Regions from separate parts of the Streptomyces sp. NPDC046887 genome, predicted to be linked through region 1. Evidence: predicted binding sites of a transcription regulator. Region 1 holds the regulator's gene; each other region holds the start of a gene.

What was found. The regulator HrcA, encoded in region 1, represses chaperone genes, less so after heat shock. The targets are predictions, from matches to a motif close to TTNGCACTCNGNNNNNCNGAGTGCNAA.
Region 2: the regulator HrcA is predicted to act here: its motif matches at 4,766-4,792, upstream of groES (co-chaperone GroES).
Region 3: the regulator HrcA is predicted to act here: its motif matches at 1,710-1,736, upstream of groL (chaperonin GroEL).

Annotation. Positions count from the first base shown of each region.
Region 1 is NZ_JBEYXH010000060.1:4,293-11,879, reverse strand. Features, by position in the region: gene ABZ945_RS31975 (ribonuclease Z) at 1-453, opposite strand, end outside; gene ABZ945_RS31970 (histidine triad nucleotide-binding protein) at 489-848, opposite strand; gene ABZ945_RS31965 (hypothetical protein) at 1,019-1,828, opposite strand; gene ABZ945_RS31960 (16S rRNA (uracil(1498)-N(3))-methyltransferase) at 2,037-2,789, opposite strand; gene ABZ945_RS31955 (nitronate monooxygenase) at 2,786-3,862, opposite strand; gene dnaJ (molecular chaperone DnaJ) at 3,985-5,121, opposite strand; gene hrcA (heat-inducible transcriptional repressor HrcA) at 5,122-6,138, opposite strand; gene ABZ945_RS31940 (MBL fold metallo-hydrolase) at 6,514-7,296, shown strand; gene ABZ945_RS31935 (DUF3097 domain-containing protein) at 7,326-7,587, shown strand, end outside.
Region 2 is NZ_JBEYXH010000001.1:526,938-534,524, forward strand. Features, by position in the region: gene ABZ945_RS02450 (hypothetical protein) at 1-82, shown strand, start outside; gene ABZ945_RS02455 (hypothetical protein) at 248-742, shown strand; gene ABZ945_RS02460 (3'-5' exonuclease) at 753-1,385, shown strand; gene ABZ945_RS02465 (methyltransferase domain-containing protein) at 1,333-2,550, opposite strand; gene ABZ945_RS02470 (polysaccharide deacetylase family protein) at 2,633-3,568, shown strand; gene ABZ945_RS02475 (SGNH/GDSL hydrolase family protein) at 3,746-4,744, shown strand; gene groES (co-chaperone GroES) at 4,939-5,247, shown strand; gene groL (chaperonin GroEL) at 5,438-7,060, shown strand; gene ABZ945_RS02490 (hydroxyacid dehydrogenase) at 7,156-7,587, opposite strand, start outside.
Region 3 is NZ_JBEYXH010000001.1:69,218-76,804, reverse strand. Features, by position in the region: gene groL (chaperonin GroEL) at 1-1,584, opposite strand, end outside; gene ABZ945_RS00330 (cold-shock protein) at 1,950-2,156, opposite strand; gene ABZ945_RS00325 (ubiquitin-like small modifier protein 1) at 2,633-2,908, opposite strand; gene thrC (threonine synthase) at 2,963-4,279, opposite strand; SAM riboswitch class I at 4,298-4,442, opposite strand; gene ABZ945_RS00315 (glucosyl-3-phosphoglycerate synthase) at 4,589-5,533, shown strand; gene ABZ945_RS00310 (trehalose-6-phosphate synthase) at 5,700-7,136, shown strand; gene otsB (trehalose-phosphatase) at 7,219-7,587, opposite strand, start outside.

The sequences.
Region 1 (7,587 bases):
GGTGAGCCGGTAGCCGAAGGACTCCACCGGGTGCGAGAGCCGCCGTGCCTGAAGGGTGTACGAGGAGGTGGTGGCCAGCACCCCGTCCTCGGCCACGGGGGCCTCGGCCAGCTTGACCGTCTCCCGGTAGGCGGTGGCGTACCGGAGCCGTTCGAAGAAGCGCTGCCCGCTGGCCGGGTAGTGGGCGGTGACCGGGTGCGGGACCTGGTCGAGGTTGATCCGCTGGATCACCCCGGCCAGGCCCAGGCTGTGGTCCCCGTGGAAGTGGGTGACGCAGATGCGGTCGATGTCATGGGCGGCGACCCCGGCACGGAGCATCTGCCGCTGGGTGCCCTCGCCGGGGTCGAACAGGATGCCCTGGCCGTCCCAGCGCAGCAGATAGCCGTTGTGGTTGCGGTGCCGGGTGGGCACCTGGCTGGCGGTGCCCAGCACGACCAGTTCGCGGACGGACATGGCTTCTTCCTGCGGGGGGGGGTGGGGGTGGGTGACTATCCGGGGGGCCAGGTCAGGCCGCGGCCGCCGAGCACGTGGGCGTGCGCGTGGAAGACGGTCTGCCCGGCGCCGGCACCGGTGTTGAAGACGATGCGGTAGCCGTCGTCCTCGGTCTTCTCCTGCCGGGCGATCTCCCCCGCCTCGCGCAGCACATCGGCGGCGATCTCCGGCGCCTCGGCCGCGAGCGCGGCGGCGTCGGTGTGGTGTGCCTTGGGGATGACGAGGACATGGGTGGGCGCCTGCGGGTTGATGTCGCGGAAGGCGAGGGTGGTCTCCGACTCGCGGACGACGGTGGCGGGCACCTCCCCGGCCACGATCTTGCAGAACAGGCAGTCGCCCTGGGGCTCTCCGGCCATGCCGCGGTCCTTTCGCGAAGTGGAGCGTGACGCGTGACGGCGTCACGACGTGACGGGTGGGTGTCACGGGTGATCTTCGGGTGGTACGGGGGCACTCTACGGGCTGAGGTCCGCGCCCCGCCGCCCGTTACCGGCCCCGTCAAGCGCCACCGGTCGCCGCCCGACGCCCGTTACCGGCCCCGTCCGGGGGTGAGGGCGGCGGAGACCCGGGCCAGCCGCTCGGGCGGCAGCGCGAACGGGTTGGCGGGGTTACGGCGGGAGTACGCGCCGTCGTTGACCCGGACCCCCTCCCCGTCCCCGTACACCGTCCACACCGCCGGGCCCGGCCGGCCCTGGCCCGCCAGGAGGGCGGTGGCGACCTCCTCGGGCGGCGCCTGTGTCCCCGTACGGGCACGGAGTGCGGCGGCCAGCCGGGCGACCGCCGCCTCGGGGATGTCGTGGTCCCCCAGCGCGGGCAGCAGGAGCAGCAGCCTGGCGTCCGGGTCGCCGGTGCAGCCGCCGGGCAGTTCGCTGCCGGCGGCCTCGGCCAGCTCCGGCCAGGACAGTCCGGGGCCGGAGAAGTGCCCGTCGTCGGAGGCGAGCAGCTCCGCCTCGGGCCAGGACGGGTGGTGGAGCAGGTAGTCGATACCGCCGTCCCCTTCGAGGGTGCGGTAGACGATGTGCAGGCGGTGGCCGGCCGCCAGCGGGACGGTGAACACCGGCCAGTCCGCGCGCTCCCACAGCCGCCCGTGGAACGCCTCGGCCGCTTCGTAGTCCGCGCCGAACAGCAGCTCCTGCGCCTGCGGGTCATGCGCGGCACAGGAGCCCAGGTGCCCCAGCCAGAACAGCGGCTCGTCCAGGTACTCGGGGTGGTGGGTGAGGGGGCCGCCGTCATAGCCGGGTATGCCGCCGGGCCGGCTTGGCGTACTGCGCTCATGGCCCGGTATGGCGCCGTCGTACCCCGGCACCTGGGTGGGACGCGGCCGCACGTTCTCCGTCATGGGGCCGATCATGCCGCCTGCCACTGACAGCCCGTCCTCAGTCGCCCGAGGAGGCGACGCGCGGGCTGCGGTCGGCGCGGCAACGGGCGGCCGCGCCCAGCGCGTCCCCGTCGCCCACCAGGCGCCCAAGCCCCCGGCCGCGCCGGACGGGGCCGAGGCTCCGGCCGGTGCCGGTCCGCCGCCTCAGCGCGACAGCGGGGCCCCGCCCTCAGCCCCAGCGGCCGGTGCGGCCCATCAGCAGGGCGACGGCCGCCGTGCCCGCCGTGGAGGTGCGCAGCACGCTGCGGCCCAGGACGTACGGCTCGGCGCCCGCCTCGGCGAAGGCGGCCAGTTCCTCGGGAGCCACCCCGCCCTCGGGGCCGACCACGAGGACGATCTCGCCGGCGGCGGGCAGCTCGGCGGTGGCCAGCGAGGTGTCGCCGGTCTCATGGAGGACGGCGGCGAAGTCGGCGGTGGCGAGGAGACGGGCGACCTGCCCGGTGGAGGCGGCCTCGGCGACCTCCGGGAAGCGGGTACGGCGGGACTGCTTGCCCGCCTCCCGGGCGGTGGAGCGCCACTTGGCGAGCGCCTTGGCGCCCCGCTCGCCCTTCCACTGGGTGATGCAGCGGGAGGCGGTCCACGGCACGATCGCGTCCACGCCGGTCTCGGTCATGGTCTCCACCGCCAGCTCGCCCCGGTCGCCCTTGGGCAGCGCCTGCACCACGGTGATCCGGGGCTGCTCGGCCGGCTCCTCGGAGACGGACTCCAGGTCCATGACGAGCAGCCGGTCCTTGCCCTCGCTGCCCTCGACCACGCCCTCCGACCAGTGGCCCGCCCCGTCGGTGAGCACTACGTCCTCGCCGGGGCGCAGCCGCTTCACCGAGACGGCGTGCCGCCCCTCGGGCCCGTCCAGGACGTACCGCCCGCCGGGGATCTGGTGGCGGAAGACGTCCTCGGGGACGACGAACACGGGCGCGGTCATGAGGCGGCCCCCTGCGGGGCGAGGGTCCCGGCGGCCTCGCGCAGCTCGCCGGCCAGCACGTCCACCAGCTGGGCGGCGGGCAGTTCGCGGGCCAGCCGGTGGCCCTGCCCGGCCCACAGCGCCATGCCCTGCGGGTCGCCGGCCGCGGCGGCGGCCTTGCGCAGGGTGCTGGTGAGGTGGTGCACCTCGGGGTAGGCGGCGGGCGCGTAGGGGCCGTGCTCGCACATGAACCGGTTGACCAGGCCGCGCGCGGGCCGCCCGGAGAACGCCCGGGTCAGCTCGGTGCGGGTGAACAGCGGGTCGGTCATGGCCCGCTTGTGCAGCGGGTTGGCGCCGGACTCGGGGCAGACCAGGAAGGCGGTGCCGAGCTGCGCGGCCTGGGCGCCCGCGGCGAGGACGGCGGCGATCTGCCCGCCCCGCATCAGCCCGCCGGCGGCGATGATCGGCAGCGGCACGGCCTCGGCGATCAGGGAGACCAGGGTGAGCAGTCCGGTGCCGGCGCCGTCGTTCTCCGGGTCGTCCCGGTGAGTGCCCTGGTGGCCGCCGGCCTCCACGCCCTGGGCGCACAGCGCGTCGGCGCCGGCCCGCCGGGCGGCCTGGGCCTCCTCGACGGAGGTGACGGTGACGAGGGTGCGGGTGCCGGCGGCGGCGAGCGCGGCCAGGGTCTCGGCGGAGGGGCAGCCGAAGGTGAAGGACACCACCGGGACCGGTTCGTCCAGCAGGACGGCGAGCTTGGCGTCATAGCCGTCGTCACGGCCGGAGTCCGGGTCGCCGAGCGCCGTCTCGTAGAAGGCGGACTCCCCGGCGATCTGGTTGCGGTACACCTCGACGGCGGCGGGGTCGGCGTGGCCCGGCTGCGGCATGAACAGGTTGACGCCGAAGGGCCGCGCGGTGAGCGTGCGCAGCCGGCTGATCTCCTGGTACATGCCGTCGGCGGTCTTGTAGCCGGCGGCCAGGAAGCCGAGGCCGCCCGCCTCGCTCACGGCGGCGGCCAGCTCGGGACGGGAGGCGCCGCCGGCCATGGGGGCCTGCACGATCGGGTGGAGGAAGAGATCGGTCAGTGCGGTGGACATGTGTGCATCGTGCCACGCCCGCCGACCGGCCCGAAGGCCCGGTTCAGGTGACGAGGTACGTGGTGAGGGGCGGCCGCCCGTTCCCGGACCCGCCGCCCCTCACCTCGTACCGCGGCGTCCCCTCAGCGGCCGTTGAAGGCGTCCTTCAGCCGGGAGAACAGGCCCTGCTGGCCGGGCTGGAACTGGCCGGTGGGCCGCTCCTCGCCGCGCAGCTTGGACAGCTCCCGCAGCAGCCGCTCCTGCTCGGGGTCGAGCTTGGTCGGGGTCTGCACCTCGACATGGACGATCAGATCGCCCCGACCGCCGCCGCGCAGGTGGGTGATGCCCCGGCCGTGCAGCGGGACGGACTGCCCCGACTGCGTACCGGGCCGGATGTCGATCTCCTCGACCCCATCCAGCGTCTCCAGCGGCACCTTGGTGCCCAGCGCGCCGGCCGTCATCGGGATGGTGACCGTGCAGTGCAGGTCGTCGCCGCGCCGCTGGAACATGGGGTGCGGAAGCTCGTGGATCTCCACGTACAGGTCGCCGGCCGGGCCGCCGCCGGGGCCGACCTCGCCCTCGCCGGCCAGCTGGATGCGGGTGCCGTTGTCCACACCGGCGGGGATCTTCACCGTGAGCGTGCGGCGGGAGCGGACCCGGCCGTCGCCCGCGCACTCCGGGCAGGGGGTGGGCACCACGGTGCCGAAGCCCTGGCACTGCGGGCAGGGGCGGGAGGTCATGACCTGGCCCAGGAAGGACCGGGTGACCTGGGAGACCTCACCGCGACCGCGGCACATGTCACAGGTCTGCGCCGAGGTGCCGGGGGCGGCGCCCTCGCCGGAGCAGGTGGTGCACACCACGGCGGTGTCGACCTGGAGGTCCTTCGTCGTGCCGAAGGCCGCCTCGTCGAGCTCGATCTCCAGCCGGATCATGGCGTCCTGGCCGCGCCGGGTGCGCGAACGCGGGCCGCGCTGGGACGCCGTACCGAAGAAGGCGTCCATGATGTCGCTGAAGTTGCCGAAGCCACCGGCCCCGAAGCCGCCCGCGCCACCGCCGCCGGCGCTGGAGAGCGGGTCGCCGCCGAGGTCGTAGACCTGCTTCTTCTGCGGGTCCGACAGCACCTCGTAGGCGGCGTTGATCTCCTTGAAGCGCTCCTGCGTCTTCGGATCGGGATTGACGTCCGGGTGCAGCTCGCGGGCGAGCCTCCGGAACGCCTTCTTGATCTCGTCCTGGGAGGCGTCGCGGCGCACGCCGAGTACGGCGTAGTAGTCCGTGGCCACTTACGACTCCGCCAGGATCTGTCCGACGTAACGTGCCACTGCGCGTACCGCTCCCATCGTTCCGGGGTAGTCCATGCGGGTCGGTCCGACCACGCCGAGTTTGGCGACTGCCTCGTCGCCCGAACCGTAGCCGACCGCGACGACGGACGTGGAGTTCAGCCCCTCGTGGGCGTTCTCATGCCCGATGCGCACGGTCATGGCCGAGTCCTTGGCCTCGCCGAGCAGCTTGAGGAGCACGACCTGCTCCTCCAGCGCCTCCAGCACCGGCCGGATCATCACGGGGAAGTCATGGCCGAAGCGGGTGAGATTGGCGGTGCCGCCGATCATCAGCCGCTCCTCGGTCTCCTCCACCAGGGTCTCCAGCAGGGTGGCGAGCACCGTGGAGACCGTGCCGCGGTCCTCCGTCTCGAAGGACTCCGGCAGGTCCTGCACCAGCTGCGGGACGTCGGCGAACCGGCGGCCCACGACGCGGCTGTTGAGCCGGGCCCGCAGATCGGCGAGGGAGGCCTCGCCGAACGGCGCCGGGCAGTCGACCATCCGCTGCTCGACCCGGCCGGTGTCGGTGATCAGCACCAGCATCAACCGGGCCGGGGCCAGCGACAGCAGCTCCACATGCCGCACCGTCGAGCGGGTCAGCGAGGGGTACTGCACCACCGCGACCTGCCGGGTCAGCTGGGCGAGCAGCCGGACGGTACGCCCGACCACGTCGTCCAAATCCACCGCGCCGGCCATGAAGTTCTGGATGGCGCGGCGCTCCGGCGAGGACAGCGGCTTGACCCCGGCGAGCTTGTCGACGAAGAGCCGGTAGCCCTTGTCGGTGGGGATGCGGCCGGCGCTGGTGTGCGGCTGGGCGATATAGCCCTCCTCCTCCAGCACGGCCATGTCGTTGCGCACGGTCGCCGGGGAGACGCCGAGCGCGTGCCGCTCGGTGAGCGCCTTGGAGCCGACGGGCTCCTCGGTGCCGACGTAGTCCTGGACGATGGCGCGCAGCACTTCGAGTCTGCGTTCGCTGAGCATCCGCGCACACCTCCAGCTGATGGGTCCTCGCCCCGCGCGTCGCTCGCGGGGGCCTCCCCGCACGGCGGCGGGCCTGTGGCTCTGTTCCCTGCTTGGCACTCGCCATGCCCGAGTGCCAGTGATGTCCCGGCCAGTGTACGGGGCGGGGGTGCGCCACCGGCAAGGGCGGCCGACCAGGCTACCGTGCCGGATCGCACGGCGTGCCGCCGTCGCGGCGATGGGGCCGGGGGCGGGTGGCGCACGGGACCCTCACGGCCCGGTACCGCCGTCGCGGCGCCGACGGCGCACGGGCGCCGGTCACGGCACGGGCGCCGGTCCGGCCGTCGGTCGGGCGCCGGTCGGCCGCCGGCGTCTCCGGCCGTTAGCGTCTCGGGTATGGACACCCCCACATGCGACGGATCGGGCATCGACTGGGCGGCGGTGGGCTGGGAGCGGCTCGGCGCGGGCACCGGCCGGTGCCGGCTGCCCGGCTGGGACGCCACCGCGGGGCTGGTGGCCGGTACGGACGCCGCCCTGCTGTTCGACGCGGGCGCCACCCTGCGGGAGGGCGCGCGGCTGCGGGCCGAGGCGGAGATGCTGCTCGGCGGGCGGCGCGTGACGCATCTCGCACTGAGCCACCCCCATTTCGACCATGTCCTCGGCGCGTCCGCGTTCGCCGGGGCGGAGGTGTTCGGGGCGGTCGGCCTGGACGCGCTGCTGGCGAGCAGCCGGGAGCGGGACGCGCTGCGTCGGGACGCGGTCCGGCATGGCGTACCCGAGGAGGAGGCGGCCGAGGCGGTGGACGTGCCGGCCGCACCCCGGCACCTCGTCTCCGGCGAGTGGACGCTCGACCTGGGCGGGCGGCAGGTGCTGCTGGCCAATGTGGGCCCCGGGCACACCGCCCATGACCTGGTGCTGCTGGTGCCCCCGCCACCGGGCGCGCCGGCCGGCTCCCGCGAGGTGGTGTTCTGCGGGGACCTGGTCGAGGAGTCCGGCGAGCCGCAGGCCGGCCCGGACGCGGTGCCGGGGCGCTGGCCGGCCGCGCTGGACCGGCTGCTGGCGCTGGGCGGCGAGGAGGCGCTGTACGTGCCGGGGCACGGCGCGGTGGTGGACGCGGCGTTCGTCCGGGCCCAACGGGACGCCCTGGCCCGCCGCTTCGGCGCCGCCGAAGACCAATGACGGCGTGACCATGTCGTAGCGTCTGGCGCATGCGCGCTTACGACTCTGATCTCACGCCCCCGTGGAAGCGTTCGGCGCCGGTGCCCGAGGTGGCGGCCGAGCCCGATCTGGTGGTGGAGGAGGTGGCCACCGGGTTCTGCGGGGCGGTGATCGGCTGCGAGGCGGGCACGGTGACCCTGGAGGACCGCTTCGGCAAGCGCCGGGTGTTCCCGCTGGAGCCGCGCGGCTTCCTCCTTGAGGGCCGCCCGGTGACCCTGGTGCGGCCGTCGGCGGGTCCGGTGCGGCCCTCCC
Region 2 (7,587 bases), on a different contig from region 1:
GCAGGCGGCGGCCGAGGCGGGCCGGGTCCTGGACGAGGCACGCGCCACCCTCGTGGCGAGTGAGTCCCCGGGCGCCGACTAACCTCGGCGGATGCCGAGTCGAACCACCCCGCTGCCGCCGCCCCCGCCCCCGCCGTATCTGCGGAGCTGGCCGGACGAGGGGGCCCGGCGGGCGGACCGGGAGCGGGCGGTCGGGGAGTCGAGCGCCCGGCTGCTGGGCGTACGGCGACTCGGTAGGTATCTGCTGATGCTGGCCGCGCTCCAGGGCGCGTGGGGGGTCTTCGGGCTGGGGCTGGTGTCCGTCGTGGACGGGGCCGTGGACCCGCTGACGGCGCTGGTCGTCATCCTCGTCGCCGGGCTGGGGCTGGTCGGGCTCGCCCTCGCGGTGTGGGGAGTGGTCGAGGGGGTGCGGCGGGACCGGGTGGCCCGGGCGCGGCTGCTGGAGTGGGCCGCGCTGGACCCGGCCCCGGTGCGCGACCCCCGGTTGCGGGCGCCCGGGCTCAGCCTGCTCTGGCTGCTGCTCGGGTTCGTCCAGTGCGCCGCCGGGCTCTGGCTCTGCTTCGCCGTACCGGCCGCCGCCCGGCCCGGCTCCACCACCTTCGCGGAGGTCGTCTTCGCCATGGGCGCCGGGATGATCCTCTGGGTCAACGGGCTGCTCGGCCTGGTGAAGGCGGCCGGGCACTACCGCGTGGCGGTGCGGCTGGGCGGAAAACCGGGTGACCCCGCTGGTGCCCGTCCCTAGGCTCACCGCCATGACCGGGGCCCTGTTGAACGTGGTGGACATCGAGGCGACCTGCTGGGAGGGTCAGCCGCCGCCCGGCGCGGTGAGCGAGATCATCGAGGTCGGGCTGACCGTGGTGGACCTGGTCGCGCGGGAGCGGATCGCCCGGCACCGCATCCTGGTGCGGCCGAAGCGGTCGGCGGTGAGCGCGTTCTGCACCGAGCTGACCGGGCTGACCCCCCAGGAGGTCGCCCGCGGGGTGGACTTCGCCGAGGCCTGCCGGCTGCTGGCCGCCGAGCACCGGGCCGGCAAGCGGGCCTGGGCGAGCTGGGGCGACTACGACCGCAAGCAGTTCACCCGCCAGTGCGAGGCCACGTCCACGCCGTATCCCTTCGGGCGCCGGCACATCAACGCCAAGGCCGTGTTCACGGAGGCATACGGGCTGGGCCGGCGCCCCGGGATGGCCCGGGCCCTGGAGGTGGCCGGGCTGCCGCTGGAGGGGCGCCACCACCGGGGCGAGGACGACGCCTGGAACATCGCCGCCCTGGTGCTCGACCTCGCCGGGCGCGGCGCCTGGCCGGACGGGCGCCCGTACGCCTCCCGAGGCGGGTTCAGGCCAGGGGGCGGCCCACCAACATCACCGGGGCGCCCGCCGCGCGGGTGAGGAAGACGGTGGCCGCGTTCGGCCCCTTCGGCTTCAGCTTGCGGCGCAGCTCCTCCGGTTCGACCGCCGAGCCGCGCTTCTTCACCGTCAGGGTGCCCACCTCCCGCTCCCGCAGCAGCGCCTTGAGCCGCTTGAGGCTGAACGGCAGCTCGTCGGTGATCTCATAGCCGGTGGCGTACGGGGTCGGGGCGGCGGTGTCCGTGGTGATGTACGCGATGGTGGCGTCGATCAGCCCGCCGGCCAGCTCCTCGGCCGCCTCCGCCACCAGATGCGCGCGGATCACCGCGCCGTCCGGCTCGTAGAGGTAGCGCCCGAGCGGGCGGACCGCCGGGTCGGGCAGCCCGCGCCCGGTGAGGGTGCGCGGGCCGGGCAGCAGGGTCGCGGTCACGGCGCCCGGACGCGTACCGAACCAGAGCACCGCCTCCTTGACGTCCCCGCCGTCCGAGACCCACTCCGCCTCCGCCTCCGGCGGCACCGCCTCGTGCGGGATGCCGGGCGCGATCTTCAGCGCCGCGTGCCGCGCGGTACGGGCCGCGCCGACCGCCCAGGACAGCGGCGGTGAGTAGGCCTCCGGGTCGAAGATCCGGCCCCGGCCGCCGCGCCGCGCCGGGTCCACGAACACCGCGTCGTAGGGGGAGGTGTCCACCTCCGTGACATCGGCGCGGCGCACCTCGACCAGGTCGGCGAGGCCCAGGGCGGCGGCGTTGGCGCGGGCCGCCGCGACCGCCAGCGGGTCGCGGTCCACCGCCAGCACCCGGATGCCCGCCCGGGCCAGCGCGATCGCGTCCCCGCCGATCCCGCCGCACAGATCGGCCACGCTGCCCACGCCCAGCGCGGCGAAGCGCGCCGCCCGGTGGGCGGCCACCGGGGCGCGGGTGGACTGCTCGACACCGCCGGGCGTGAAGTACATCCGGTACGCGTCCGCCGCGCCGAACTTGGCCACCGCCCGCTGCCGCAGCCGGGCCTGCGCGACCGCCGCCGTCACCAGCTCGGCCGGGTGCTCGCGCCGCAGCCGGGAGACGACCGCCAGCTCCTCGGACGGGGCGAAGTCGCGCAGCTCGGCGAGGAGGGCCTGCCCCTCGTCGGTGAGCAGCGCGTCGAAGGCGTCAAGGGCGGTGCGGGGCGCGGGGGCGGCAGCGGCGGAGTGGTCGGTCACCTGCCCCATTGTGGGCCAGCCGGGTCATGGTCCGGGGCCCTCCCGGCGGCGTCGCCCGTACACGAGGCGGGGCGTTGACAGGATGCGCGCCATGCATCTAGTAAGACAAAAAGGTCAAAAGCTTGGCGGACGGGTCGGGGTCCGGGCGCGGATCGCGCTCTGCGCGCTGACCCTCGCCGCCCTCGGCTCCGCCTGCGCGACGGCCGAAAGCGGAGGCGCGGGCGCCCCCGGGGCCGCCGGGCAGCCCCGCCCCGAGCAGGCCGCCGGTGCGGCCGGCGCCCTCGCCGCATACGCCGAGAAGACCCGGAAGGTCCAGGCCGCCCGCGTGGTCGCCGCCCGCAGGTGGGGGCTGCGGCAGGTCCCGCTCCCCGCGCCCGCGCCCCCGGCGAAGAAGCCCGAGATCACCTTCCGCAAGGGCTTCGAGGTCGGCGACCCGTCCCTGCCGCCGGTCTTCACCACCGTCCCCACCAAGGAGAAGATCGTCTTCCTGACGATCGACGACGGCTCGGAGAAGGACCCCGAGCTGCTGCGGATGATGACCGAGCTGAACCTGCCCTACAGCGCCTTCCTCAGCGACTACCTGGTCAAGGAGGACTACGGCTACTTCAAGCAGATGCAGCAGCGGGGTGTCGCCCTGCACAACCACACGCTCAACCACCGCTATCTGCCCGCGCTCTCCTACGAGGAGCAGAAGCAGGAGATCTGCGGCATGCAGGACGTCATCGAGAAGAAGTACGGCAAGCGGCCGCCGCTGTTCCGCCCGCCCTACGGCAACTACGACAGCGACACCCTGCGCGCCGCCCAGTCCTGCGGCGTCAAGGCGGTGCCGCTCTGGGCGTCCGAGGCCTTCGCGGACCACATGGAGTGGCGCGAGTGGGACCGCGACCTCCACCCGGGCGACATCATCCTCAGCCACTTCCGCGGCAAGGGCGACTGGGAGGGCTCGATGGCCGACATGGTCCGCCAGGTCATGAACGTCATCACCGCCAAGGGGTACGCCGTGGCCCGGCTGGAGGACTACGTCTGAGCGGGATCCCGCGCGCGGGCGGTGACGGGCGCTGACGGCAGGTTGGAACATGTCCGTTAGCTGATCGTCATATGGATGGTCAAGTCCCTGACGTCGGATGGCTTAACGTTTTTTGACGGAGAGTCGAGCCGGCCGGGACACCGACCGCCGGCCGGAGCGCACCTTGGGGGGACCTCCGTGTCAGAACGCGTGCCCGGACAGGGGACTTCGCCGACCAGTGGCCCGGCCGGGGCCCCGTCCCTTTCCCCGTCCTCGTCGCCGTCCCCGTACCGGAGCGACCGCCGGCGCCGCCCGGCCCGTTGGGCGCTGGCGCTCACCGCCGCGGGGGTCGCCGCCGCCGCGCTGGCCGCCACCGTGCTCGGCACCGCCGACGCCCCCGCCGCGCCGCCCGCGCACGCCGTATCGCCGGGCCGGGTCACCGACGCCTCCGCCGCCCGCGGCGACGCCCGGCCCGGCGGGCACCAGGGCCGGGACCGGCACGAGCAGGCCGACGGCCGGGCGGGCGGCGCCACCGGCAGCCTCAGTGGAGCGGGCCTGGAGCGGCGGCGGCCGCTGCAGATCATGCCGCTGGGCGACTCCATCACCTTCGGTGTCGGCAGCTCCACCCGCTCCGGCTACCGCGGCGTGCTCTTCGGCAGCCTCCGCGCCGACCTCGCGGTGGACTTCGTCGGCTCCCGGCGCTCCGGGGACTTCGCCGACCTCGACAACGAGGGCCACCCCGGCGCCCTGATCCGCCGGATCGCCCAGGACGCCGCCGCCTCGGTGCCGGTGCGGCACCCGGACGTGATCCTGCTGCACGCCGGCACCAACGACATGAACCGCGGCAACCCGGCCACCGCCCCCGCCCACCTCGCGGCGCTGGTCGACCAGCTGCACGCCGACGCCCCCGGCGCGACCCTGGTGGTGGCCACCCTGGTCCCCGCGCGGACCGCCGCACTGCGGGCCAGGATCGCCGTCTACAACGCCGAGGTCCGCCGGATCGTCCAGCAGCGCGCCGCCGCCGGGCGCCGGATCCTGCTCGCCGACATGGGCGCGCTCACCCCGGCCGACCTGATGGACAAGCTCCACCCGCATGACGCCGGCTACGCCAAGATGGCCACCGCCTGGCACGCCGCCCTCGGCGCCGCGGCGGCCAAGGGCTGGCTCGCCGACAGCGACCCCAGTCAGGGGTCCTGATCCCGACGCGGCGGCGCTCGCCTGGCACTCCGCTTGACCGAGTGCTAATCACGGTCATAGTCTCTGGTCTGGCACTCCCCACTGGAGAGTGCCAACACAGCGACGGGCAGGTCCGGCACCCGCGACGACGGATCGACCTGGTCGCCACCTCAGACAGTTGACCCCGTGAGATCTCCGAAGGGGGAGGTCGGATCGTGACGACCACCAGCTCCAAGGTTGCCATCAAGCCGCTTGAGGACCGCATCGTGGTCCAGCCGCTCGACGCCGAGCAGACCACCGCCTCTGGCCTGGTCATTCCGGACACCGCCAAGGAGAAGCCCCAGGAGGGCGTCGTCCTGGCCGTGGGCCCGGGCCGCTTCGAGAACGGCGAGCGCCTGCCGCTCGACGTCAAGACCGGCGACATCGTGCTGTACAGCAAGTACGGCGGCACCGAGGTGAAGTACAGCGGCGAGGAGTACCTCGTCCTCTCGGCTCGCGACGTCCTCGCGATCGTCGAGAAGTAAGTCACCTCAGCGGCAGCACCGCGGCCCGGCCGCGGAGCACGACCGCTGAAAGCTTGAACGCTTGACGAGCTGCGCCCCTGGCACCCCGCCGACAACGCCGGGCGCGAGGGGCGCGGTTCTTTTTCACCGGCGATGGCGGCGCGCCCGAGCGCGCCCGACGATCGCAATCGAGAGGACTTGGAACGCTCCCATGGCGAAGATCCTGAAGTTCGACGAGGACGCCCGTCGCGCCCTTGAGCGCGGCGTCAACAAGCTCGCCGACACGGTCAAGGTGACCATCGGCCCCCGCGGCCGCAACGTCGTCATCGACAAGAAGTTCGGCGCCCCGACCATCACCAACGACGGCGTCACCATCGCCCGCGAGGTAGAGGTCGAGGACCCGTACGAGAACCTCGGCGCCCAGCTGGTGAAGGAGGTGGCGACCAAGACCAACGACATCGCGGGTGACGGCACCACCACCGCCACCGTGCTCGCCCAGGCGCTCGTCCGCGAGGGCCTGCGCAACGTCGCCGCCGGCGCCTCCCCGGCCGCCCTGAAGAAGGGCATCGACGCCGCGGTCAAGGCCGTGTCCGAGGAGCTCCTCGCCACCGCCCGCCCGATCGACGACAAGAGCGACATCGCCGCCGTCGCCGCGCTCTCCGCCCAGGACAGCCAGGTCGGCGAGCTCATCGCCGAGGCGATGGACAAGGTCGGCAAGGACGGTGTCATCACCGTCGAGGAGTCCAACACCTTCGGCCTGGAGCTGGACTTCACCGAGGGCATGGCCTTCGACAAGGGCTACCTCTCCCCGTACATGGTGACCGACCAGGAGCGTATGGAGGCCGTCCTCGACGACCCGTACATCCTGATCCACCAGGGCAAGATCGGCGCCATCCAGGACCTGCTGCCGCTGCTGGAGAAGGTCATCCAGGCCGGTGGCTCCAAGCCGCTGCTGATCATCGCCGAGGACGTCGAGGGCGAGGCCCTGTCGACCCTGGTCGTCAACAAGATCCGCGGCACCTTCAACGCGGTCGCGGTCAAGGCCCCCGGCTTCGGCGACCGCCGCAAGGCGATGCTCGGCGACATGGCCGCCCTCACCGGCGCCACCGTCATCGCCGAGGAGGTCGGCCTCAAGCTCGACCAGGCCGGCCTGGAGGTGCTCGGCACCGCCCGCCGCGTCACCGTCACCAAGGACGACACCGTGATCGTCGACGGCGGCGGCAACAGCGACGACGTCACCGGCCGGGTGAACCAGATCAAGGCCGAGATCGAGACCACCGACTCGGACTGGGACCGCGAGAAGCTCCAGGAGCGCCTCGCCAAGCTGGCCGGCGGCGTGTGCGTGATCAAGGTCGGCGCCGCCACCGAGGTGGAGCTGAAGGAGAAGAAGCACCGTCTGGAGGACGCCATCTCCGCGACCCGCGCCGCGGTCGAGGAGGGCATCGTCTCCGGTGGTGGCTCCGCGCTGGTCCACGCCGTCAAGGTGCTGGAGGGCAACCTCGGCAAGGAGGGCGACGAGGCCACCGGTGTCGCCGTCGTCCGCCGCGCCGCCGTCGAGCCGCTGCGCTGGATCGCCGAGAACGCCGGACTTGAGGGCTACGTGATCACCGCCAAGGTGGCCGAGCTCGACAAGGGCCAGGGCTTCAACGCCGCCACCGGCGAGTACGGCGACCTGGTCAAGGCCGGCGTCATCGACCCGGTCAAGGTGACGCGCTCCGCCCTGGAGAACGCCGCCTCCATCGCCTCCCTGCTCCTCACGACCGAGACCCTGGTCGTGGAGAAGAAGGAAGAGGAGCCGGCGGACGCGGGCCACGGCCACGGCCACTCCCACTGACGCACCCGGCGGCCGTGAGGCCACGCCGGTCAGACATACGAGGCCCGGTGCCCCCGTCGCGGGGGCACCGGGCCTCGGTGCGTCTCCGGATGTCCTTATGCCGACCGGCTCAGCTCCGAGGGGTGCACCGGGTCGGCGAACGGCAGCCCGCGCGCGTAGCGCTCCAGCTCGTCCAGGGCCGCGTCCGCCATCCGGTGCAGCTCATTGCCGAGCGAACCGGCGATATGCGGGGTGAGCAGCACGTTCGGCAGGGTGTAGAGCGGCGAGCCGGGCGGCGGTACGTCCGGATCGGTGACGTCCAGCACCGCGCTCAGCCGCCCCGGGGTGAGGTGCCCCAGCAGCGCGCGCTCGTCGACGAGCGACCCGCGCGAGGTGTTCACCAGCGTCGCCCCGTCCGGCATCAGCGCCAGCTGCCGGGCCCCGATCATGCGGTACGTGGCGGGGAGCTGCGGCGCGTGCACCGAGACCACGTCGGAGCGGGCGCACAGCTCGTCCAGACCGGTGCGTACGGCGCCGAGCGCCAGCGC
Region 3 (7,587 bases), on a different contig from region 1:
GCCCGCGGGGGCCTTCTCCGGCTTGTCGGCGATGACGGCCTCGGTGGTGAGGAACAGGGCCGCGATGGAGGCCGCGTTCTGCAGAGCGGAACGGGTCACCTTGGCCGGGTCGAGGATGCCCTCGGCGATCATGTCCACGTACTCACCGGTCGCGGCGTTGAGGCCGTGGCCGACGGGGAGGTTGCGGACCTTCTCCACGATGACGCCGCCCTCAAGGCCGCCGTTGACGGCGATCTGCTTGAGCGGGGCCTCCAGGGCGAGCTTCACGGCGTTGGCGCCGGTCGCCTCGTCGCCGTCCAGCTCCAGCTTGTCAAAGACGCTGGACGCCTGGAGCAGGGCCACGCCACCACCGGCGACGATGCCCTCCTCGACGGCGGCCTTGGCGTTGCGCACCGCGTCCTCGATGCGGTGCTTGCGCTCCTTGAGCTCGACCTCGGTGGCGGCACCGGCCTTGATGACGGCCACGCCGCCGGCCAGCTTCGCCAGACGCTCCTGGAGCTTCTCGCGGTCGTAGTCCGAGTCGGAGTTCTCGATCTCGGCACGGATCTGGTTGACGCGGCCCGCGACCTGGTCGCTGTCGCCGGCGCCGTCCACGATCGTGGTCTCGTCCTTGGTGATGACGACCTTGCGGGCGCGGCCCAGCAGGTCCAGGCCGGCGTTCTCCAGCTTGAGGCCGACCTCCTCGGAGATGACCGTGCCACCGGTGAGGATGGCGATGTCGTTCAGCATGGCCTTGCGGCGGTCGCCGAAGCCCGGGGCCTTGACGGCGACGGACTTGAAGGTGCCGCGGATCTTGTTGACCACCAGGGTCGACAGGGCCTCACCCTCGACGTCCTCGGCGATGATCAGCAGCGGCTTGCCCGACTGCATGACCTTCTCCAGCAGCGGAAGGAGGTCCTTCACGTTGCCGACCTTGGAGTTGACGATCAGGATGTACGGGTCGTCCAGGGACGCCTCCATACGCTCCATGTCGGTGGCGAAGTACGCCGAGATGTAGCCCTTGTCGAAGCGCATACCCTCGGTGAGCTCCAGCTCCAGACCGAAGGTCTGGGACTCCTCGACGGTGATGACGCCTTCCTTGCCGACCTTGTCCATGGCCTCGGCGATCAGCTCGCCGATCTGGGTGTCGGCGGCGGAGATGGAGGCCGTGGAAGCGATCTGCTCCTTGGTCTCGACATCCTTCGCCTGCTCCAGCAGCGCACCGGAGACGGCCTCGACGGCCTTCTCGATGCCGCGCTTCAGAGCCATCGGGTTGGCGCCGGCGGCGACGTTGCGCAGACCCTCGCGGACGAGCGCCTGGGCGAGGACGGTCGCGGTGGTCGTACCGTCACCGGCGACGTCGTCCGTCTTCTTGGCGACCTCCTTGACCAGCTCGGCGCCGATCTTCTCGTAGGGGTCCTCCAGCTCGATCTCCTTGGCGATGGACACACCATCGTTGGTGATCGTGGGCGCGCCCCACTTCTTCTCCAGGACGACGTTGCGACCCTTGGGGCCGAGGGTCACCTTGACGGCGTCGGCGAGCTGGTTCATCCCGCGCTCAAGGCCGCGCCGTGCCTCCTCGTCGAACGCGATGATCTTGGCCATGTGAAGTGGTCCTCCCGGACGGGGTGGAAGCAAAGCCGGACCTGGCTGGCGCCCGCGACGGACGGCTCGCGACCCTGTGGTTCCTTGCCCCACGGGCCAGCGGGCCTCACCGACCCGGTCCTTGGTTGTCACTCTCACTCGTAGAGTGCTAACGCCAATGATTAGCACTCGACCCCTGTGAGTGCAAGCGACTCAGGGTCCCGCTCCCCGCGCGGGGGGGCCACCATGGCGGGAAACACGAGGAAGGGCCGGAAGCGGCCGGGGCCGGGGCCGGAACACGACGAGGGGCCCGTATCCCTCCTCGGATACGAACCCCTCGGCGCGCTTGAGTCCAAGCGCCTTCAGTCCAAGGTCGGACGCGCGGCTCAGCCGGCGGCGAGCTTGACCATGTCCGCCTGCGGACCCTTCTGGCCCTGCGAGATCTCGAACTCGACCCGCTGACCTTCTTCAAGGGTGCGGTAACCGTCCATCTGGATCGCGCTGTAGTGGACGAATACATCCGCACCACCGTCGACCGCGATGAAGCCGTAGCCCTTCTCCGCGTTGAACCACTTGACGGTGCCCTGAGCCATGCCTAACTCCCCTATTACTGGCCCTTGCACAGGACCGCACTTCGCGGACCCGGGTCAGACCTCGCCCCCTGACAGGTGCCCCCCGCCGGGCGGCGCGGGGGCCGAGGGCGTGCGCCGGAACGCGTCGACCGCCGCTGAATGTATCTGCCCAACTGCCGTCTGCAACAGGTCAATCGGACGAGAATTCCCGGCGCGCGTCATCGGAAACGGCGGGCTCAACACACCGAATCCGGGGCAACTCGGGCCGGACAAACCTTCACATCAAGGGCATCTCGCGGCCGCACATTGCCCGCATCTTGTCGCCGCGGAGCCGGCCCTGAGGGCGGCGCTCCCGTGCGGCGGCGCGGGGTACCCCGACTCTACCGCGCTCAACCATGCGAGATTGCCCCCTCCGTCAAAAGGCACGGAGGGGGCGGAAATGGTACGGACCATTCCGGTGGCCGATAACCGATGGCCGACGGCCGCCGAAGGTGGCGTCAGCCGCCGGCGACGGCGGGGATGATCGAGACGCCGGCGCCTTCCGGGGTCGCCGTGGCGAGGCCGTTCTCGAAGCGGACGTCGTCGTCGTTGACGTACACGTTGACGAAGCGGCGCAGCTTGCCCTGGTCGTCCAGGACGCGGGCGGCGATGCCCGGGTGGGCCTTCTCCAGGGACTCGATGACCTCGGAGAGGGTGGCGCCCTCGGCGGTGACCTCGGCCTGGCCGCCGGTGTAGGTGCGCAGGATGGTGGGGATGCGGACGTTGACGCTCATGGGGGCGGTTCCTCTCACGAACAGGTCATGAACAGGCGTGCAGCGAAGGCTCGGTCAGTGGTCTTCGGTGGCCAGGCCGGCCGCGCGGAAGGCGTCCAGGCTCGGGCGGATGGTGGCGGTGGGCCCGGTAGTGGGGGCGACCGCGTCCAGGGTCTTCAGCCCGTCGCCGGTGTTGAGCACCACGGTGGTGAGGGAGGGGTCCAGGACACCGGCCTCGATGAGCTTCTTCGTCACACCGACGGTGACGCCGCCGGCCGTCTCGGCGAAGATGCCCTCGGTGCGGGCGAGGAGCTTGATGGCCTCGACCACCTGCTCGTCGTTCACGTCCTCCACGGCGCCGCCGGTGCGGCGGGCGATGTCCAGAACGTACGGCCCGTCGGCCGGGTTGCCGATGGCGAGCGACTTGGCGATGGTCTTCGGCTTCTGCGGGCGGACCACGTCGTGGCCGGCCTTGAAGGCGGTGGAGACCGGGGAGCAGCCCTCGGCCTGGGCGCCGAAGATCTTGTACGGCCTGTCCTCGACCAGGCCGAGCTTGATCAGCTCCTGCAGCCCCTTGTCGATCTTGGTGAGCTGGGAGCCGGAGGCGATCGGGACCACGATCTGGTCCGGCAGTTTCCAGCCGAGCTGCTCGCAGATCTCGTACGCCAGGGTCTTGGAGCCCTCGGCGTAGTACGGGCGGAGGTTGACGTTGACGAAGCCCCAGCCCTCGCCGAGCGGGTCGCCGATGAGCTCCGAGCAGAAGCGGTTGACGTCGTCGTAGTTCCCCTCGATGCCGACCAGTTCGCCCCCGTAGACGGCGGCCATGACGACCTTGCCCTGCTCCAGGTCGTGCGGGATGAACACGCAGGAGCGGAAGCCGGCACGGGCGGCGGCGGCGCCCACGGCGCCGGCCAGGTTGCCGGTGGAGGAGCAGGACAGGGTGGTGAAACCGAAGGCGCGGGCGGCCTCCAGGGCCTGGGCGACGACCCGGTCCTTGAAGGAGTGGGTGGGGTTGCCGGAGTCGTCCTTGACGAACAGCCTGCCCGGCTCGACGCCCAGCTCCCGGGCGAGGTTGTCGGCCTGGACGAGCTTGGTCCAGCCCGGGGCCAGGTTGGGGCGCTCGGCGACGTCGGCGGGGACCGGCAGCAGCGGGGCGTACCGCCAGATGCTGGTGGGTCCGGCCTCGATGCGCTTGCGCAGCGCCTCGGGGTCGCCGGTGGGCAGGTCGTAGGCGATCTCCAGGGGGCCGAAGCACAGCTCGCAGGCGAAGATCGGGCCGAGCGCGAACCGCTCGCCGCATTCGCGACAGGAGAGGGCGGCGGCGGGACCGAGATCGACGGAGGCGTCGGTGGTGGTGTCGTTGCCCGTGGTGGCGACGGTCTGTGCAGCCATGAGTGGCGAGGCCCTTTCTCCTCATCTTCCCCACGGCGCGTTTCGCCGTGAGACGGAATTGGCACCTTCCCGAGCCGGGGCCTCGCGGTGCGGTGTGCGAGTGCCGGCTGGAGGGTTGCCGGGGCTTCAACGGGCCGTGTCCCTCTGCCCCTCTGGATGAGCGGTATGCGGTTGTGGACCGGTCGTGGAGACCCGCCGTCCGGCGCGGTGCGCGACCCCGACATGCGGGGCCGGTACGCGTTGTTCAAGACTGTAACCGAACCCCTCGGGGGGCCGAGATGGTCGTCCGATACGCGAGATGGAGATCACGTGCTGGAAGAGGTGGAGCGCTGGCTGGCCCGGCGGTCCTGGTCCGCGGCCGACCGTTCGCTCGACCGGCTGCTGGACGCCAAGCGCGGGACGAGCGTGAGCGTGGTGCTGCCGGCGCTGGACGAGGAGGCCACGGTCGGGGAGATCGTCTCGGTGATCCGGCGCGAGCTGATGGCCCCGGGGGCCGCGCTGGTGGACGAGCTGGTGGTGCTGGACTCCGGTTCCACCGACCGTACGGCCGAGGTGGCCGCGGCGGCGGGCGCGCGGGTGGTGGCGCGGGACGCGGTGCTGCCCCGGATACCCGCGGTGCCGGGCAAGGGCGAGGTGCTGTGGCGGTCGCTGCTGGCCACCGGCGGGGACGTGGTCTGCTTCGTGGACGCGGATCTGCGGGACTTCTCGGCGGACTTCGTGTCGGGGATCGTGGGGCCGCTGCTGACCGAGCCGGACGTGGACTTCGTCAAGGCGGTGTACGACCGGCCGCTGGCGGACGCGCCCGGGCGGGGCGGGCGGGTGACGGAGCTGGTGGCCCGGCCGCTGCTCAACCTGCACTGGCCCTTGCTGGCCGGATTCGTGCAGCCGCTGGGCGGGGAGTACGCGGCCCGGCGCTCACTGCTGGAGCGGCTGCCGTTCCCGGTCGGGTACGGGGTGGAGCTCGGGCTGCTGGTGGACGCGCTGCACACGGTGGGGCTGGACGCGCTGGCGCAGGTGGACGTGGGGGTGCGCAAGCACCGGCACCAGGACGAGCGGGCGCTGGGGCGGATGGCGGCGGCCATCTACCGTACGGCGCAGGTACGGCTCTCCCGGGCCCATCTGGTACGGCCCCGGCTGACCCAGTTCGAGCGGGGCGAGCGCGGCTTCGAGGCGCGGACGTACCAGGTGGACGTGCAGGAGCGGCCGCCGATGATCGAGGTCGAGGAGTACGCGGGCCGGCGCCGGGTGGCCTGAGCGCCCGCGTACGGGATCTGAGGACCCGCGTACGGGATCTGAGGACCCGCGTACGGGAACGGCCGGTGACCGTGGCCGAAACACGCCGCCACCAGCGATCGACCACCGCCCGACCACACGATCGCCGCACGTTTGAGCGTTTCCGGTACGGGCTAGGTTCGTGACCATGGCAGCCCAGATTCTCGTCGCCTCCAACCGCGGTCCGGTCAGCTACGTTCCCCGGGACGACGGCACCCTCGAAGCCCGGCGGGGCGGTGGCGGGCTGGTGTCGGGGCTCTCCGCGATCGGCCCGGACGCGGGGGCGCTGTGGGTCTGCTCGGCGCTGAACGAGGGCGACCGGGAGGCGGTACGGCGCGGGGTGTCCGAGCCGGGCGTGAAGATGCTGGACATCGACGCGGCCGTGCACGGCGACGCGTACAACGGCATCGCCAACTCGGTGCTGTGGTTCGTCCACCACATGCTCTACCAGACGCCGCTGGAGCCGGTGTTCGACGCGGAGTTCCGCCGGCAGTGGACCGCGTACCGCCTCTACAACCGCGCCTTCGCCCAGGCGCTGGCGGAGGAGGCGGCCGACGGGGCGGCGGTGCTGGTGCAGGACTACCACCTGACCCTGGTGCCGGGGATGCTGCGCGAGCTGCGCCCGGACCTGAGGATCGGGCACTTCTCGCACACCCCCTGGGCGCCGCCGCAGTACTTCCGGATGCTCCCCGACGAGATCGCCGAGGAGCTGCTGCTCGGCATGCTGGGCGCGGACCGGCTGGGCTTCCTCACCCGGCGGTGGATGTCCGCGTTCACGGAGTGCTGCGGCACCTCGCTGGGCGTGATGGGCTCGTGGCCCAAGGACTCCTCGCCGTACATCGACCACCCGTCGCAGGTCACCGGGCAGGCCCGGCGCACCCTGCTCGGGGTGCACGGGCTCGGCGCCGACGCCGAGTTCCTGCGGGAGCGCGCGCACCGGGCCGACGTGGACGAGCGGATGGCGGCGCTGCGCGAGCAGATCGGCGACCGGAAGACGATCGTCCGGGTGGACCGCACCGAGCTGTCCAAGAACATCGTGCGCGGGCTGCTGGCGTACCGGGCGCTGCTCGCCGAGCACCCCGAGTGGCGGGGCGAGGTGGTCCACCTGGCCTTCGCGTACCCCTCCCGGCAGGACCTGTCCGTCTACCGCGACTACACGGCCGAGGTCGCCCGGCTCACCGACGAGATCAACGCCGAGTACGGCCGGGACGGCTGGACGCCGGTGGTGCTGCACGTCGAGGACGACTTCGCCCGCTCGCTGGCCGCCTACCGGCTGGCGGACGTGGCCCTGGTCAACCCCATCCGGGACGGGATGAACCTGGTCGCCAAGGAGGTCCCGGTGGTCTCCGACGCGGGCTGCGCCCTGGTCCTCTCCCGCGAGGCCGGCGCCCACGAGGAGCTGGGCGAGCACGCGCTCACCGTCAACCCCTACGACGTCTCCGGCACCGCCGCCGCGCTGCACGAGGCCCTCTCCATGGACCCGACCGAGCGCGCCGAGCGTTCCAAGCACCTCGCCTCCGCCGCGACGGCCCTCCCGCCGGAGCGGTGGTTCCTGGACCAGCTGACGGCGCTGCGGGAGCTGTAGGCGCCCCGGTACGAAGACGAGGCCGCCGCCCCCTTCCGGGAAGGGGGCGGCGGCCTTCGGTGTGTGTGCGGCCGTGTGCTGCTCAGGTGGCCGTGGCCTCGGCGAGGGCGGCGAGGAGGGCGACGACGGCGGGGGGGCCGGGGATGGTGAGGTCGGCGCGGGTGGCGACCTCGGGGACCTCGTCGCTGCCGCTGCACACCAGCAGGCCGGGCAGGCCTTCGGAGCGGAGCTTGTCGACGGCGGCGAAGGCGGGCAGGTCGCCGAGGTCGTCGCCGGCGTAGAGGACGGCGGTGGCGCCGGTGTCGCGGAGGTGCTCGGCGAGGGCGACGCCCTTGTCCATGCCCGGGGGGCGGAGCTCCAGGACCAGGCGGCCGGGTTCGAGGATCAGGCCGTGGCGGGCGGCGAGGCCGGCCAGCGGGGTGTGCAGGGCGTCGAAGGCGGCGTTCGGGTC